Regions from separate parts of the Streptomyces sp. RKND-216 genome, predicted to be linked through region 2. Evidence: riboswitches for the same ligand, from Rfam matches in the RefSeq annotation. Region 2 holds a riboswitch; each other region holds the start of a gene.
The links. Region 2 has a riboswitch for cyclic di-AMP ahead of E4198_RS13870 (M23 family metallopeptidase). Riboswitches for the same ligand answer to the same signal wherever they lie in the genome.

Region 1 (4,018 bases), 2.5 Mb from region 2:
GGTGCGAGGAGGGCCGCGACTTCGCCGTGGCCACGGTGGTGGCCGTCAGCGGCAGCGCGCCCCGGCAGCCCGGTGCCGCGCTCGCCGTGGACGGCGGGGGCACCGCGGTCGGCAGCGTGTCCGGCGGCTGCGTCGAGGGCGCGGTCTACGAGCTGTGCGCCGAGGCGCTCCGGGACGGTCGGCCCGTCACGGAGCGCTTCGGCTACAGCGACGACGACGCCTTCGCCGTGGGTCTGACCTGCGGCGGCGTCATCGACGTGCTGGTCGTGCCGGTGCGGGCGGACGCGCCGTGGCGGAAGACGTACGCGGCGGCCGCCGCTGCGGCGGCCCGCGGCGGCTCAGCGGCCCTCGCCCGCGTGGTGGCCGGTCCGCCGGAGCTCCTGGGGCGGGCTCTTCTCGTCCGCCCGGACGACGGCGGCGACGGTCACGGCGACGGCGCGTCCGGTGCCGCGGGAACCCTCGGCGGGCACCCCGGCCTGGACCGTACGGCCGCCGCCGAGGCGCGCGCCCTGCTGGACGCCGGGCGCACCGCCACCGTCGGCATCGGGGCGGAGGGGAGCCGCTGCGGCGTACCCCTCACCCTGCTGGTGGAGTCGAGCGTGCCGGCGCCGCGCATGCTGGTGTTCGGCGCGATCGACTTCGCTGCGGCGCTGGTGCGGGCGGGGAAGTTCCTCGGCTACCGCGTCACGGTCTGCGACGCACGTCCGGTGTTCGCCACGGCGGCGCGCTTCCCGGACGCGGACGAGGTGGTCGTCGACTGGCCGCACGACTACCTGGACGCCACCGAGGTCGATGCCCGCACGGTGGTGTGCGTCCTCACCCACGACGCCAAGTTCGACATCCCGCTGCTGGAGCGGGCCCTGCGGCTGCCGGTCGCCTACGTGGGGGCGATGGGCTCGCGCCGCACCCACGAGGACCGTCTCGCCCGGCTGCGCGCGGCGGGCGTCACCGAACTCGAACTCACCCGGTTGCGCTCGCCCATCGGCCTGGACCTGGGCGCGCGCACACCCGAGGAGACGGCGGTGTCCATCGCCGCGGAGATCGTCGCCAGCCGCCGCGGCGGCTCCGGGCTGCCGCTGACCGGGGCCCACACCCCGATCCACCACGACGGTCCCGGGGCCCGCGGTGGGCCCCGGCCGATCGGCTCCGTCGCCTGAACACTGCGGCGCGGCCCGGCTCCCGCGACGGCTCCCGACCGCTGCGGCGCGCCGCCCCCGGGCACGACGAAAGCCGCCTCCCACCTGCACGCCGGTGGGAGGCGGCCGTCGAGTGACCCTCGAACGTCGGGCTCAGTAGGGGCCGTTGACGTTGTCGATGCTGCCGTAGCGGTCGGCCGCGTAGTTGCAGGCGGCGACGATGTTGGCGACCGGGTCGTACTGGTCGTAGGCCGTGCCCTCGACGTGGTAGGCGTCGAAGGTGGGCTTGATGACCTGGAGCAGACCGATGGACGGCGTGCCGTTCTGGGCGTTGATGTCCCAGTTGTTGATGGCGCTCGGGTCACCGCCGGACTCACGGATGATGTTGCGGTGGATGCCGTCGTAGGAGCCCGGGATGCCCTCCTGCTCCATGATGGCCAGCGCCTCGCGGATCCAGCCGTCCAGGTTGTCCGGGTAGGTGGCCTGGTCGGCCGACTCGCCGGAGGTCTCGGTGGAGGACTGCTGGGCCTCGCCGCCCTTCTGGGCCGCCGCGGCCTCCAGGGTCAGCTCCTGGCCGGGGTGGATCAGGTCCGGGTTCCCGCCGACCGTCTCCTTGTTGGCCTCGTAGACGGCCTGCCAGCCGCCCTTGACGTCGTGCGCGTTGGCGATCTTGAAGAGGGTGTCGCCGGAGGCGACGGTGTAGCTCTCGGCGGCGGCGGTCTGCTCCGCCTTGGCGCCGGTCTTGACGGTCTTCACGTTGGCGGCGGCCGGCGCGGAGGCGGGGGCGGCCTGGGCGGTGCCCGCGGCGGCGATCGGCGCGGCGACGGCGCCGCCGGCGGCGAGCGCGACGGTAAGGCGGGAGACCTTGCGGGAATTGAGTAGATGACGCGGGCGGCGGTGACGGCCACGGGACATGGTGGTGAATCCTCTCCTACGCCTGCGAGGTGAGCTGTCGGATTCGGGCGAGAAGAGTTGCCCGGCCATGTCCCGTCGCGTGGGGGCGCGATGAGGCATGGCTTCACCCCAAGCCGGCCGTCGTGCGGCGCGGCGCTTACCTGGTTCCCCCGCTCCTGCCGTTGCTGACTACTGCGCTTTTCCCTGGTGCCGGTCGGCAGGATTCGGCGTCCCGGCGCGGGAACCTCCGCCATGACGTGCGGAAGCGAGCACATAGGACCACAGTCAATTCGCCGGAGACAAGCTGCGGGAAAAGGTGACCTTCGCGTCTGCGACCTTTACCGGCCGGTGTTCCTCGACGCTATGCGATGAAGCATTTTCCGAGCGTGAGAGCGGTGAATCTCCGGGATTTCCTAATCGTCAGGCACCGCAGGCGATTTGGCCGCGCGACGCATCCCGGGCCGTCCCGGTTCCCAAGATCGGCCATGGCGCGATGTGAGTCCCGCCACAAGGGACTTGGAGCGTTCCTTATATCCACCTATTTCCAGCTCTCCCGCCGTGGAGCGGTGTTGGCCGTGCGAGGGAAGCGTGGAGAGGGTGCATGTCGGACTTGTCTGTTTTTCCTGTCACCTCCGTCTCTCGGTGACGCGCACCCGTGCCGCCCTTCCGCCCGTCCGCCCTGCCTTCGCGGGTGACCTGTGTCGGACGACGGTCGCCGTGGCCGTGGCCGTGGCCGTGGGCAGGGGTATCGCTCGTTCCGGGGAAACCGCGTGTTACCGGGCGCGGTGGGCACCGGGGCGCGACAATGGGCCCGTGACCGGACCGTGATCCGGTCGAGAGCGGTGCCGAAGTTCTTCCGGGATTTCTTCCCCGCGACGTCGAGACCCGCCGCACCGCTCCGACGTCTCCGGTGAGAGGCACCCGCAGGGGAGCCGCCGACGAAGGAGCCAGACCATGAAGTACATGCTGATGCTGATGTCAGCCCAGAAGTACTACGACGCCATGAGCGGAAACTCCTCCCCGGGAGCCCCCGCCTGGTCGGAGTCCGAGCTCAAGGCCATGTTCCAGCACATGGAGAAGCTCAACCAGGACCTCGTCGCGTCCGGTGAATGGGTCGACGCCCAGGGGCTGGCGGAGCCGTCCCAGACCCGTCTGGTCACCGCCGACAAGGACGGTCGCCCCGTGGTCTCCGACGGGCCCTTCGGGGAGACCAAGGAGGTCCTCGCGGGCTACTGGATCGTGGACGTGGAGACCCCGGAGCGCGCCTACGAGATCGCCGCCCGCGCCTACTCCTGCCCCGTCCCGGAGGGCTCCGACCCGGAGCCGGCGGTCGTCGTCCGCCCCGTTTCGGACGGGCCGCCGGACCAGACGTGACCACCGACCCCCGCATCGAGGACCTGCTGCGCCGCCACGCGCCGCAGGTCCTCGGCGCGCTGGTCCGCCGCTACGGCCACTTCGACGCCGCCGAGGACGCCGTCCAGGAGGCGCTGCTCGCCGCCGCCGTGCAGTGGCCGGCCGAGGGGCGGCCCGAGAACCCGCGCGGCTGGCTGATCCGTGTCGCCTCCCGCCGCCTCACCGACCAGCTGCGCAGTGACTCCGCACGCCGTCGGCGCGAAGAGGCGGACGCCGCCCTGGCCCCGCCGGACGCGCTGGTCGCCCCGCCGCCCGGCGAGGACGCCGCCCCGTCCGACGACGACACGCTCAGCCTGCTCTTCCTGTGCTGCCACCCGGAGCTCACGCCGTCCGCGCAGGTCGCCCTGACTCTCCGCGCCGTCGGCGGCCTCACCACGGCGGAGATCGCCCGCGCCCACCTGGTGCCCGAGGCGACCATGGCGCAGCGGATCAACCGCGCCAAGCAGCGGATCAGGGCCTCCGGCGCCCACTTCCGCACCCCGCCCGAGGCGGAGCGGCAGGACCGGCTCGCCGTCGTCCTTCAGGTCCTCTACCTGATCTTCAACGAGGGCTACACCGCCACCTCCGGGACGGAA
Region 2 (4,018 bases):
TGGTGGCGCGCGGCCACCGCGTGACCTACGCCAACGGGCACGCCGTCGCGGACCTCGTCACCGGCACCGGTGCCACGTTCGTGCCGTTCGACTCGACGCTCCCGGTGACGGACAACGACTGGCCGGAGGACCCGGTCGGCGCGATGAGCGTCTTCCTGGACGACGCGATGCACGTGCTCCCGCAGATCGAGGCGGTGTACGAGGACGATCCCGCCGACCTCTACCTCTACGACATCGGCGGCTACGCCGTCCGCGCCCTCGCCGAGCGGCAGGGCCGCCCCGCGGTGCAGCTCTCGCCGACGTATGTGGCCTGGCACGACGAGGAACAGGCCATCCTGAAGCAGATGCTGCAACTGCCCGGCGCGCAGGAGTACTTCGACCGCGTCTCCGCCTGGGCCGAGGCATCCGGCGCGACCACGACGGACGGCCCGTCCTTCGTCGGGCTGCCCGACCGCGCGCTGGCCATGATCCCCCGGGCGATGCAGCCGCACGCCGACCTCGTGGACCCCGATGTGGTGAGTTTCGTCGGGCCCTGCTTCGGGGACCGCGCCGACCAGGGTGCGTGGACCCGTCCGGCCGGGGCCGAGAACGTGCTGCTCGTGTCGCTCGGTTCGGCGTACACCCGGCAGCCGGAGTTCTACCGGCAGTGCCTGGCCGCCTTCGGCGGCCTTCCCGGCTGGCACGTGGTGCTGCAGATCGGCCGCTACGTCGACCCGTCCGAGTTGGGCGAGATCCCGGCGAACGTCGAAGTGCACTCCTGGGTACCGCAGTTGGCGATTCTGGGGCAGGCGGACGCGTTCGTCACGCACGCCGGGATGGGCGGCAGCAGCGAAGGGCTCTTCACGGGCGTGCCGATGATCGCGGTGCCGCAGGGCGCGGAGCAGTTCCAGAACGCGGACCGCCTCGTCGAACTGGGCGTGGCCCGCCGCCTCGACACCGCGGACGCGAACGCCGCGTCGCTGCGCGCGGCGCTGACCGCCCTCACCTCCGACCCCGAGGTGGCCCGGCGGTCCGCCCGGCTGCGCGAGGACGCCCGCGCGGAGGGCGGCACCACACGGGCCGCCGACCTCCTGGAAGCCCTGCTGAGCCGGCGCTAGAAAAGGGTCCGGCGGCCCTGGCGTCGGGGGGTGGTCCGCCAGGACCGCCGGAGTCTCGGTGGCCGCCCGCCCCGGTTCCCGGTCGCCGCCGCCTCGCCCCTCCTTGTCGCCGAGTACTGCGGTGGGGGGGAGGAGGTGTCACAGGCCTCGACGGGCACGAGGCGGCGGCACCGTCCCTGCTTCAGGGACGTGGAAGGGAATCCCGGGGCGGAAGGTGTCAGACGTTCAGGCCCTTCCCACGCAGCCAGGACAGCGGGTCGACGGGCGAACCGCCGCCCGGCCGGACCTCCAGGTGGAGGTGCGGTCCGGTGGAGTTGCCGGTGGAGCCGACGTTGCCGATGACGTCCTTGGTGTTGACCTCGGACCCGGCGGAGACGTTCATCGAGGACAGGTGGCAGTACCAGACCTCGGTGCCGTCGTCGAGTTCGAGTACGACGCGGTAGCCGTACGAGCCGGCCCAGCCGGCCTCCTTCACGGTGCCGCTGTGCACGGCCATCACCGGGGTGCCGGTCTGCGCGGCGAAGTCCTGGCCGGTGTGGTCGTTCTCCCACATGCTGCCGCCGGCGCCGTAGCTTGAACTGAGCGTGTACGAGGAGAGAGGCACGCTGTAGCTGCGGGCGAGTTCGGCGAGCCGTGCGGCCTCGGCCTTGCGGCGGGCCTCCTCGGCGGCTTCGCGCTTGCGCTCGGCCTCGGCCTCACGCTCGGCCTCCGCCTTCTTCGCGGCGGCCTCGGCGGCCTCCGCGCGCGCGGTGTCGGCGGCGTCCTCGCGGACGGTGGCGTCGGCGGCCGACTGCTGCTGGGCGGCCTGCGCCAGGATGCGGGTCCGCAGGGACTCCCCGGCGTCCCCCTCCGGAGCAGCGGTCTCGGTGCTGAATCCGGCCTGGGTGAGCGGCGCTTGAGCGGCGACCGTCGTGGTGTCCGCCGAGCCGTCGACGACGGGGACCAGGTCACCTATCTCGCTGGGCAGTTCGTCCGCCACCGTGCCGGCGAGGGAGGACATGTCGGCCATCGTGACGGAGGCCGGCTTGTCCTTGGCCGTGGCCATTCCGCCCGCGCCGACGGCCGCGATCATGCCGACCCCGAGCACCGCCCCGCTGCGAGCCATCCCGCCGCGCTGCTTCGCCACGCGATGACGGCCGCGCACCGGGCGCACCGATTCGGCGGTCGGGTTCCACCCGTCGTACGCCCCGTCCTGCTCCGGCCCGTAGACGGTCGGCACGGCGTAGGCGCCGGTGGCGTCGAAGGACTCCTCGAACTGGGGGAACTCGGTGGTGAGGTCGGTGTCGCCGAGGTGTCCGCTTCCGTAGAAGTCGCGGGCCTCGGGGGCATGCCTGGTGGACGCCACTGGGGGCGCTCTCCTTTCCTTCCTTCTCGCCTACCGGGTTAGCTGACGGGTTCGGAGCAGGAAGGTCTCCTACAGCGGTCCTTGGGCGGGACCGCCGATTCACCCCTGAAAGGTGGTTCCCCGGCTCCCTCGGTGTGCCGGCGCGAGTGGTGAGACTCGCGTGACCCACGTGCGGGATTAGGCGACGGCGCACGGTGCCGCCTGGAGTGACGGCAGTGACGACCGCGCTGCGTTATCGAACGTTAATAGACCCACAGCGGGGAAACCAAGCCGGGTCGCTGATTTTGCCTACGCTTTGGCAGGGACTTCCCGCCCATCGATGAGCAATACGGACGCGCCAACACGCCCCGTCAGCACGCCGGTTCCGTGGGTGATCACGAGTCGATCACGACGACCGGCACCGAACCTCCACCAACGGACCGTCGGCGCATCCACCCCAACCTCTCTCGGCGAACCGGCCTTTCGGTGCGCCTGGGACTTCCATCCGAGCGCATCCATCACCTGCCGGTGATCACGCCACCAGCGATGCCGCAGGGCAGGCGACGGGGTCCGAGGACCCCGACTGCGTGCCTGCCGGGACGGCGTGTCAGATCATGGAACCTTCACCCTGCTGACCGCCGCCCTCGCCTGAGCACGCGGGCCGACGCCGGGCGGGCGGCGCACGATCCTGCCGTCCACGACCCGGGCCTCCATGCCAGCCACCGCCCCACGGCACCGAACCGGCCCGGACGCATCAGAGAATCGCCACGCGCTCCCACGCGGGCGGACGCTCCTCCGCCTCCGCCCGATCGGCGGCCGCCGCCTCGGTCTCGCCGGCCGCACCCTCCGCCGGTCGCGCCTCCGCTGCACGGCCGCCCGCGTCGTCGCCCCCGTCCCCGTAGCCGGAGACGCCCACATAGGGCGCGATGCTTCGGTAGGGGGCGGCGGAGGTGCCGTATCCCTTCGTACCGGTGGCGTGCCGCTCCGCGGAGGAGCTGTACCGCTCGACCGAAGTGCCGTACACGTCACCGCCGTTGCCGCCGTGCAGGTCGCCCCCATTGCCGCCGTACACCCCGCCGCCGTACGCGGCAGGACCGGGCGCCACCGGCGAAGGGCCCCCGTAGGACGGCTGCGCCTCCTCCGTGCGCCACCACCGCCCGCCGGTCTCCACGGGCTCGGTGCGGCCGTGACGGCCTCCCTGACCCGGCACGGTGCGACCGGCCAGGGACCACTCGCGTACGAGCGTCTCGTAGATGGGCGTGGGTGCGGAGGCACCCGCCGGGGGCGGAAGAACAGGACGGGGAACCGTTTCCCCCGACCAGGGCACCGGCGACCACTGCGTGAGCATCACAGCCATGCCAGAGACAACGAGGCCCACCGTCCCGAAGTCACCCGCCCGGATCAGCCGTGTCACCCACAAGGGGGTACGGGCCCGGAGTTCACCCGTACGCCCCCCTGGCCCTGCCCGCCCGGCCCCGCCGCCGGGGCACCGTTGCGCCCACCGTCCGCCGCATGGAGCAACGTCCACGAGCCGCACCGCCCACCTGCGCCGACGACGCGGTGAACCGCCCGGAGCGCGGAGCCGGGGGGATGCGAC
Region 3 (4,018 bases), 1.4 Mb from region 2:
AGCGGCGACCGGACCGGCGAGCGGCTGATGCGGGCCGCGAACTCACTCGTCGGTTCGTCGGCCGAGCTGGGCGCGGCGGCCACGCTCTACGCCGCCACCTCCGCGGAGGTGGGTCCCGGGGCCTTCGTGGGGCCGCGACTGCTGGGGCTGCGCGGCGCGCCGGGCGCAGCCTGGCGGGCGCCCTGGGCGCGGGACCCGGCGATGGCCCGGAAGCTGTGGGAGGCGTCCGAGGAGCTGACGGGCGTGCGCTACGAGGCCCTGGAATGACACACCACCACGCACCAGGACATAACGGGCCGGACGACAGGCCGACGGTGCGGGTGCTCGTCGTGGACGACGACTTCATGGTCGCCCGACTGCACCGCGCGATGGTCGATCAGACCCCCGGATTCGCCGTCGCCGGAGAGGCCCGGACCGGCGCCGAGGCACTGACGGCGGTGCGCGCGCTGCGCCCGGACCTGCTGCTGCTGGACATCTACCTGCCGGACATGTCAGGGCTGGACGTCCTGCGCGCACTGCGGGGCGACCCCGGCGAGGAGAAGGGCAACGCGCCCGCCTCCCCGGGGGTGGACGTCCTGGTGGTCACCGCAGCACGCGACGTGGAGACCGTGCGCGGAGCCCAGCTCGGCGGGGCCGTGCACTACATCATCAAGCCGTTCGAGAGCAGGACCCTGCGGGAGCGGCTGCTCGCCTACGCACAGCGGCGGCGCGAACTGGCGGCACTCGCGGCGGCAGGCGAGGCCGGGCAGGCGGAGGTCGACCGGGTCTTCGGCTCCCCCGCCGGGCTTCCGCGAGCCGCCGCGCCGCCGCGCGAGCCACCGGCCCTCCCCAAGGGACTGACCGCGCAGACCGCGGCGCTCGTACGGCGGGCGCTGAAGGAGGCACCGGGAGACCTCTCGGCAGCCGAGTGCGCGGAGCTGAGCGGGCTCTCCCGGGTGAGCGCGCGGCGCTACCTGGAGCACTTCGCGGCCGGCGGCGAGGCCGAGGTGTCGCTGCGGTACGGCACCACGGGTCGCCCGGAGCGCCGGTACCGCCTCCCCGGCGCCACGCCACCCCGGACCGGACGGGACTGAGATCCGCACGATACCGATGCATTACCGCAGGGAAGACCGTTACGTCCTATTTGGTGCTTCAGGATGGATATTGGCGCTCTGTTCCTCGCAGCGTGACGCGAATAACAACACGGTCTCAGCGGGGCGCGCCGCGCGCCGGGTCAAAATTCGGGGCCTCCTCAACTCCCCACCAATAGCGTCGAGTTGAGCATTCGACACACGAAGATCGCGACAACTCAACGAAAACGGACAGCAGCACACAGTCGTGTCGGAGTGGCGTGAAGCCCGCGTGAAGACCGTCCGTAAACCCGACTTTCTTGCCGCAATCCGAACCCTTGTGTTTTCGTTCCCTCCGCCGCCGCGCTCGTGCGGCGGCCCTGAGCCGGGACGCCGAGTCCTGCCGCCCGGAGCAGGAGCCACCCGTGACCCACGAACGGCAGGAGTGGGGGACCCAAGGTAAGTGCCGCGCCGGTACGTCACGCACCGGACGGCTTGGGGTGAAGTCGCAGCGAGTGCCGCTCATGCGCTCGCACAGGCGACCGGGCAACTCCAGCCCGAACCCGACAGCTCACCTCGCAGGCGTAGGAGAGGACCACAGCCATGTCTGCACGCGGACGTCATCGTCGCTCCAAGACGCAGCGTTTCACCCGCCGCGCCACCGCTCTCGCCCTGACCGCGGGCGGCGCCGGCATCGCCCTTCCGCTCGTGACCGCCGGCGGCGCCCAGGCCGCCTCCGTGGACACCTGGGACAAGGTCGCCCAGTGCGAGTCCACCGGCAACTGGAGCATCAACACCGGCAACGGCTTCTACGGCGGCCTGCAGTTCACCCAGTCCAGCTGGGAGGCCGCCGGCGGCACCGAGTTCGCGGCCCGCGCCGACCTCGCCACCAAGGACCAGCAGATAGCCGCCGCCGAGAAGCTGCTCGCCCTCCAGGGCCCGGGCGCCTGGCCCGTCTGCGGCCCGCAGGCCGGCCTGCAGCAGAACAGCGGCGACCCGCAGATCGACCCGAACGGCGGTGGCGAGGACGCCGCCGCCTCGAAGGCCGAGACCGCCGAGGCCCCGAAGCAGGCCGCCCCGAAGGCCGACACCGGTGCCCAGGACACGAAGGCCCCGAAGGACGCCAAGACCGAGAGCTACACCGTGGTCAGCGGCGACACCCTGTTCAAGATCGCCAACGCGCACGACGTGGACGGCGGCTGGAACACCGTCTACGACGGCAACCGCGAGGTCATCGGCGGCAACCCGGACCTGATCTACCCGGGCCAGGAGCTCAGCCTGAACGGCTCCGCCGCCAGCGCCACGCAGAGCGAGGCGCCGAAGAAGGACACCGCCGAGAAGCCCGAGAAGAAGGCTCCGGCGCCGAAGCAGGACTCGGGGAGCTCCGACGCCGGCTCCGCCGCCGCGGAGTCCGCGGACACCTCCCAGGCCGAGAGCGCCGCCAGCGGCTTCTCCGCCCCGGTCGAGGCCGCCACGAGCACCCCGTACCACCAGACCGGCGCCAGCTGGTCCAGCGGCTACCACACCGGTGTGGACTTCGCCGCCTCCACCGGCACCACGGTGAAGTCCGTCGCCAACGGCACGGTCGTCTCCGCGGGCTGGGCCGGTTCGTACGGCAACCAGGTCGTCATCCAGCACGAGGACGGCCGGTACAGCCAGTACGGCCACCTGTCCTCGCTGTCCGTCTCGGCGGGCGAGAGCGTCAGCGCCGGCCAGCAGATCGGGGCCGTCGGCTCCACCGGCAACAGCACCGGCCCGCACCTGCACTTCGAGGTGCGCACCGGCCCGGACTACGGCTCGGACATCGACCCGGTCCAGTACCTGCGGGCCAACGGCGTCTCCCTCTGAGGCACCCCGCCCCGCGCACGCGCCCGGCGCCGCCCCTCCCGGGGCGCGCCGGGCGGCGTCGTGTTCAGGCCGCGCACGCGCGGCTCACCACCCGCCGCCGGGTCCCTGGCCCGGGTGGCCGCCCTGGCCCTGACCCGGGTAGGGCCCGTGCCCCGGCTGCGGAGCCTGGGGTTGCTGCCCCCAGCCCGGCTGCTGCTGCGGGTGCGGCGGCTGCGCCGCCGGGGGCTGCTGCCCCCAGCCCGGTCCGCCCTGACCGCCGGGCGGCGGCGTCCACCCCGGCTGCGGGGGCTGATGCTGCGGATACGGAGCCTGCGGGTGCGGAGCCTGCGGGTGCGGAGCCTGCGGGTGCGGAGCCTGCGGGTGCTGCTGGGGCTGTCCGCCCCACCCCTGCTGCCCTCCGGGCTGCTGCATCAGGCCGCGCTGGGCCGCCTGCGCCAGCCCGGCGTCCCGCTTCCGGCCCGCGCGCAGCGGCTTCGCCCACACGAGGCTGGTGCCGCCCGGCCGGCACACGACGGCGCCGCCCTCGGGGTGTGCGGCCCACCACAGCACTCCGGCGGGCCCGGGGTCCGCCCAGTCCATCGACCACAGGGCCGTGCGCGCCACGTAGACCCGCAGCTCCGCCGTGGCGGGGTCCTGGACCACCACCGTCGGGTTGTTGAGGCCCGAGCTGACCGTCGTCGCCCGGCAGGCCGCCCAGGGGCCGCGCTGCAGCGCCGCACGCATCTTCCGCGCATAGGACAGCCACATCAGGGCGCCGACGGTCATGCCCACGCCGAAGATGACGAGGTAGAAGCCGTAGTCGCCGTCCATGGCCAGGAGCAGCACACCCAGGGCCGCGAACAGCGGGGCGGCGGCGAGCACCGCCGTCCAGGCGCGGAGGACCGTCTTCAACGACTGCGCGGTCGGCGGGAAGTCGGCCGCCGTCGCCCCGACTCCGCCCTGTTGCATGCCCGGGTCGCTCATGGCGCCGCCCCCCGTGTGAGTTCTCGCTGTGCCGTGTCCGCCGCCGTGCGCGGCAGCGGCGGCGTCCAACCAACCGAACGAAGGGCCGGGTGTCAACACGCATCCCGCGCGGGCCACCCGTACCGGTCGCGTCACGATCGGCGTGCCCGGCTTTCCGC
Region 4 (4,018 bases), 910 kb from region 2:
CGGCCTCGTCGGCGACCCGCAGGGCCTCCGTCTTGTCTGCGGTGCCGTGCGGGCGGAAGGTGTAGTCGTAGAGCAGGAACAGCGGAGCCACGACGACGGGCCCGCCCCGGCCCTCCCACAGCGGGTACGGGTCCTCGGGCGTGACCACGCCGAGGGCACGGCACATCTCGACCAGATGCCGGTACCGCTTCTCGCCGCGCAGCTGCAACGGATCGTCGGGGACGGTCCACAGCTCGTGGTTGCCCGGCGTCCACACCACCTTGGCGAAGCGACGGCTCAGCGTGCGCAGCGCCCATTCCACGTCGGCCGCCGTCTCGCCGACGTCTCCGGCCACGATGAGCCAGTCCTCGTCCGACTGCGGCCTGAGCTCGTCGACGATCCGCCGGTTCTCGGCGTAACGGACGTGCAGGTCGCTGACGGCGAAGAGCCCTCCCGGCCGGTTCTCAGACACACGTCCACTCCATCGCAGACCCCGGAGTGCGACAACCCCTAACCGACGGTCGCGTACCCCTGTCCGGGGCGGCCGGCGTCGTAGGTGTGGAGCGGGGCGCGGTGCGTGCCGCCGTCCGCGCAGTGCAGGGGCACGCCGTCGGCGTCCTCGGTCAGTGCGGTCGCGGTCCGAGCGGTGTGCAGCGCCCCGGCCGGGACGCCTACCCGCAGGGCGGCGCGGAGGTCGGTGTGCCGGACGGCGTAGTGGGGCGCGCCGAGAGCCGTTCGCAGGGAACGCCGTGGGGGATGCGGGCGACGGGACGGCCGTCCCCTCCACGGATCCCGGTCGCCTCCACGCGGCCGGCACAGGCCCTCAGTACGGGTCCGAGGCCGAGCCGGCGCAGGGGCCGGACCGCGTTCGGCGCGAGTTCCTCACCCGCGCCGTCCCCGGCCGACTCCCGCTCCCGCTCGAAGACCTCGCACCGCGTACCGGACGCGGTGAGTGCGGCCGCCGGTGCCAGTCCGCCGATACCGGCACCGACCACAGCGATGCGCGGCCGGTCCTCCACTCCTGCAACGCGCACCGCTCTGCCTTCTCTCCACATCTCAGGCACAGAGGATGTCCACGCCGCGGGGCGGGCACAACGCCGCCCGGAAGGCTGCTGACTTCTGTCGCGTGTGGCATGACATCGGTCATCGTCCCGGCCGTACCGGGTCGCGTCCCGGCCGGGGGTCGCCGCAAGCTGACGTCACCGCAGCGGCGCACCGGCGGCGTCCGGGTCATCCGGGCGTGCGTCGCGGCGGGGCGCCGAATGTGGAGGACTGAGAAGGAGAGGGGCTGAGGCGATGGCGTGGTCAGAGCCAACCGCGGCTGTTCGCTATCCGGGCGGCGTCGAACCTGTTGCGCCCCTCCAGCTTCTTGATGGCGCTGGAGGTGACGTTGCGGACCGTGCCGGGTGACAGGTAGAGCTCCGCAGCGATCTCCTTGATCGGTGCTCCGCCGGCCGTCAGTCTCAGCACTTCTCTCTCCCGGTCGTTCAGCTGGCGGCTGTTGCGGGAGGGAGGGCGCAGCAGGGACGGGTCGATCGTCGGACAACCCGCCACGATGCCCCGGATGGCATGCACCAGATGAGTTAAACGGGCGTGGTTCGGGATGACGCTGAAGACGCCGGCCATGGCGCGGTCCAGGACCGCCCTGCTGGGCTCGGCCGCGATGACGGCGATGCCGCAGTCGGGTGCGGCGGCGCGCAGTTCGTCGGCGAGGTGGAGCTCGTCGCGACCCGTGGTGGTCGCGCCGAGGACGGCGACGGTGGGACGTACGCGCAGCACCGCCGGGACGATCTGCCGGCTGTCGTTGACGGTCTCCACGACGTCGAAGTCCCGTACCTGCTTGAGGGTTTCGGCCAGAGTCTCCGAGATCAGGCGACGTTCGTCGGCCACTAGGATGCGAATTGTCACTGCTTGAACTCCCCGCGTGGACCCGGTGAGCCCGTGGTTCCCAGGCACGCCGAAGTCCCAGCTTGAACGTGAACATACACTGGCCCGTACCGCGAAAACGCCCCGGAGGGTGCCACCCCTCCAACCCCAGTGTCGGCACAAATTCAAACGAACAGCAGAACCCTCTCGGACGCTCTGCCGTGCTCCACCCCTGTCGGTTCACCCCCGTTCGGCGTTGCTCCAGGGTGGAGATCCAAGGCGATCGACCACACCGCCTGCGTTCCGTAGAGTTACAGACCGACTTGAGACCGGTCAATGGCCCTTCACAAAGAGAAGGCGCCCAGGATGTCGCTCTACCTCCCGCTATGCCGGGAAGGCCGATGTCGATTTGAGCTGGACCTGAGCTTCTCCGGTGTGCTACCTACGCGTAGCCGACACGCGCGTATCAGCTGTAACACCCACGACTCCGCCCCGGCGCTTCCACGGTCGCACTCCCTCTCTTCACAAGGTGAACGTCCGGACCCCTGCCTCCCGGCCCATCCCTCCCCGAGTGCGATCGACCGGCTCGACGCCACGTCAGGAGAAGGGCTGCGGCGGCGCGTTCGGTCTCCCTCCAGAGGAGTGACGCTCGCGCGGCGGCATGCACGTCCGACACACCGTCACCACCTGCGGAATCACCGGTTCGGCGCAACACCGGAACACCCGGACGTCCTGTATGTCGGTTTTTGAACACTCCGGTGCGATGTGCTTACGGTCGCATCGCTCGTCGCCTGACGGGCACCGCGGCCGTCACGCCGAATCCTGCCGGCGGCCGGGGGCACTTCGTCGCGTGAGCGCCGTAGGCAGGAGCGGGGGACCCAGGTAGGCCGCCGCACCCGAAGGAGGGAGCGGCTCGGGGCGTATCCGCCCGCGTCAGCGGACGGACGGGCACTCTCCGGCCCGAGCCCGACAGCTCACCTCGCAGGCGTCGGTGAGGAGACGAACATGCTGTTCACTGGCAAGTACCGGGCACACCTGTCCAGCACCCGCGCACGCGTCGCGGCCCTGGTGAGCACGGCGGGAGCCGCGGTCGCGCTTCCGCTGATGTCGGCGTCCAACGCCAGAGCCGCTTCCGTCGACACCTGGGAACAGGTCGCCGCATGCGAGTCGAGCGGAAACTGGCGCATCAACACCGGCAACGGCTACTACGGCGGGCTGCAGTTCTCCCAGTCCAGCTGGGAGGCCGCCGGCGGCACGCAGTACGCCCCGCGTGCGGACCTGGCCAGCAAGCAGGAGCAGATCGCCGTGGCCGAGAAACTGCTGGAGATGCAGGGCCCGGGTGCCTGGCCGGTCTGCGGCAGCGAGGGCGGGCTGACCGCAGGGGCTCCCCCCGCGGAGGCGGCTCCCGACACCGGTGTGCCGGACCAGCAGGCGACGGAGCCGACGGCACCGTCGGCTCCCCAGCAGCAGTCCCAGCCCGTGCAACCGGTGCAGCCGACCGGGTCGGACTACACCGTCCGCTCGGGTGACACCCTCGGCGCCATCGCCGTCGCGTACGGCACCACCTGGCAGCAGATCTACGAGGACAACCGCTCGGTCGTCGGCGACGACCCCGATTTCATTCTTCCCGGTCAGCAGCTCGTGATCCGCTGACCCGCCGTCAGGCCGCCCGCACGACCTTTCCGGCCCCGCGGTCCGCGCCCGCCCGGCTCCCCTCCGGCGCAGGCGCGGACCGCCCCCCCCGTCTCCTCCCCGTTCCTCCACCCCCGAGGCAAGAACCGGGCAACCAGGCCCGGCAGTCGCCCTCCCCCGGCCGGGCGGGCCGGGATCTCCCCGGCGCGGGCCGCCCTCGGGCCGCAGGCGGCTCCGGCGTACCGGCGCCGATACCCCCACCCCCGTGGGAGGTATCGGCGCCCACGCCTTTCACCTGCACAGACAGCCGGTGTCCGATCCCCTCCCATGGGCGGACCCGATCGGACCGGCGCGGGAACCCGGCGCTTGACGCGCCGAGGACTCCTGCGCCGCACCCCCGTGCCGACTGCCTTGCGGGCCTCATCGTGACACGCGGCGCAGGACCCGCACATTGCCAGAACCCGGCAAAGTTCACGGCGCGTTGACGTCCGACTCCAGCGAGCACGCCCCCGTTCCGCCCCGGCGGGGCGCTCAGTGGTTC

Region 1: it holds a riboswitch for cyclic di-AMP, as region 2 does, so the genes downstream of both, E4198_RS03030 (LysM peptidoglycan-binding domain-containing protein) here and E4198_RS13870 (M23 family metallopeptidase) in region 2, are expected to answer to the same signal.
Region 3: it holds a riboswitch for cyclic di-AMP, as region 2 does, so the genes downstream of both, E4198_RS19455 (peptidoglycan DD-metalloendopeptidase family protein) here and E4198_RS13870 (M23 family metallopeptidase) in region 2, are expected to answer to the same signal.
Region 4: it holds a riboswitch for cyclic di-AMP, as region 2 does, so the genes downstream of both, E4198_RS17925 (transglycosylase family protein) here and E4198_RS13870 (M23 family metallopeptidase) in region 2, are expected to answer to the same signal.

The regions. Positions count from the first base shown of each region.
Region 1 is NZ_SSBQ01000002.1:613,482-617,499, reverse strand. Features, by position in the region: gene E4198_RS03035 (XdhC/CoxI family protein) at 1-1,157, shown strand, start outside; gene E4198_RS03030 (LysM peptidoglycan-binding domain-containing protein) at 1,290-2,051, opposite strand; cyclic di-AMP (ydaO/yuaA leader) riboswitch at 2,058-2,237, opposite strand; gene E4198_RS03025 (YciI family protein) at 2,985-3,404, shown strand; gene E4198_RS03020 (sigma-70 family RNA polymerase sigma factor) at 3,401-4,018, shown strand, end outside.
Region 2 is NZ_SSBQ01000002.1:3,103,491-3,107,508, reverse strand. Features, by position in the region: gene E4198_RS13875 (macrolide family glycosyltransferase) at 1-1,097, shown strand, start outside; gene E4198_RS13870 (M23 family metallopeptidase) at 1,315-2,316, opposite strand; cyclic di-AMP (ydaO/yuaA leader) riboswitch at 2,455-2,595, opposite strand; gene E4198_RS13865 (hypothetical protein) at 3,176-3,778, opposite strand.
Region 3 is NZ_SSBQ01000002.1:4,479,780-4,483,797, reverse strand. Features, by position in the region: gene E4198_RS19465 (oxidoreductase) at 1-267, shown strand, start outside; gene E4198_RS19460 (response regulator) at 264-1,073, shown strand; cyclic di-AMP (ydaO/yuaA leader) riboswitch at 1,461-1,647, shown strand; gene E4198_RS19455 (peptidoglycan DD-metalloendopeptidase family protein) at 1,653-2,897, shown strand; gene E4198_RS19450 (hypothetical protein) at 2,982-3,860, opposite strand.
Region 4 is NZ_SSBQ01000002.1:4,014,384-4,018,401, reverse strand. Features, by position in the region: gene E4198_RS17940 (metallophosphoesterase) at 1-451, opposite strand, end outside; gene E4198_RS17935 (NAD(P)-binding protein) at 651-1,013, opposite strand; gene E4198_RS17930 (response regulator transcription factor) at 1,285-1,887, opposite strand; cyclic di-AMP (ydaO/yuaA leader) riboswitch at 2,691-2,848, shown strand; gene E4198_RS17925 (transglycosylase family protein) at 2,851-3,498, shown strand.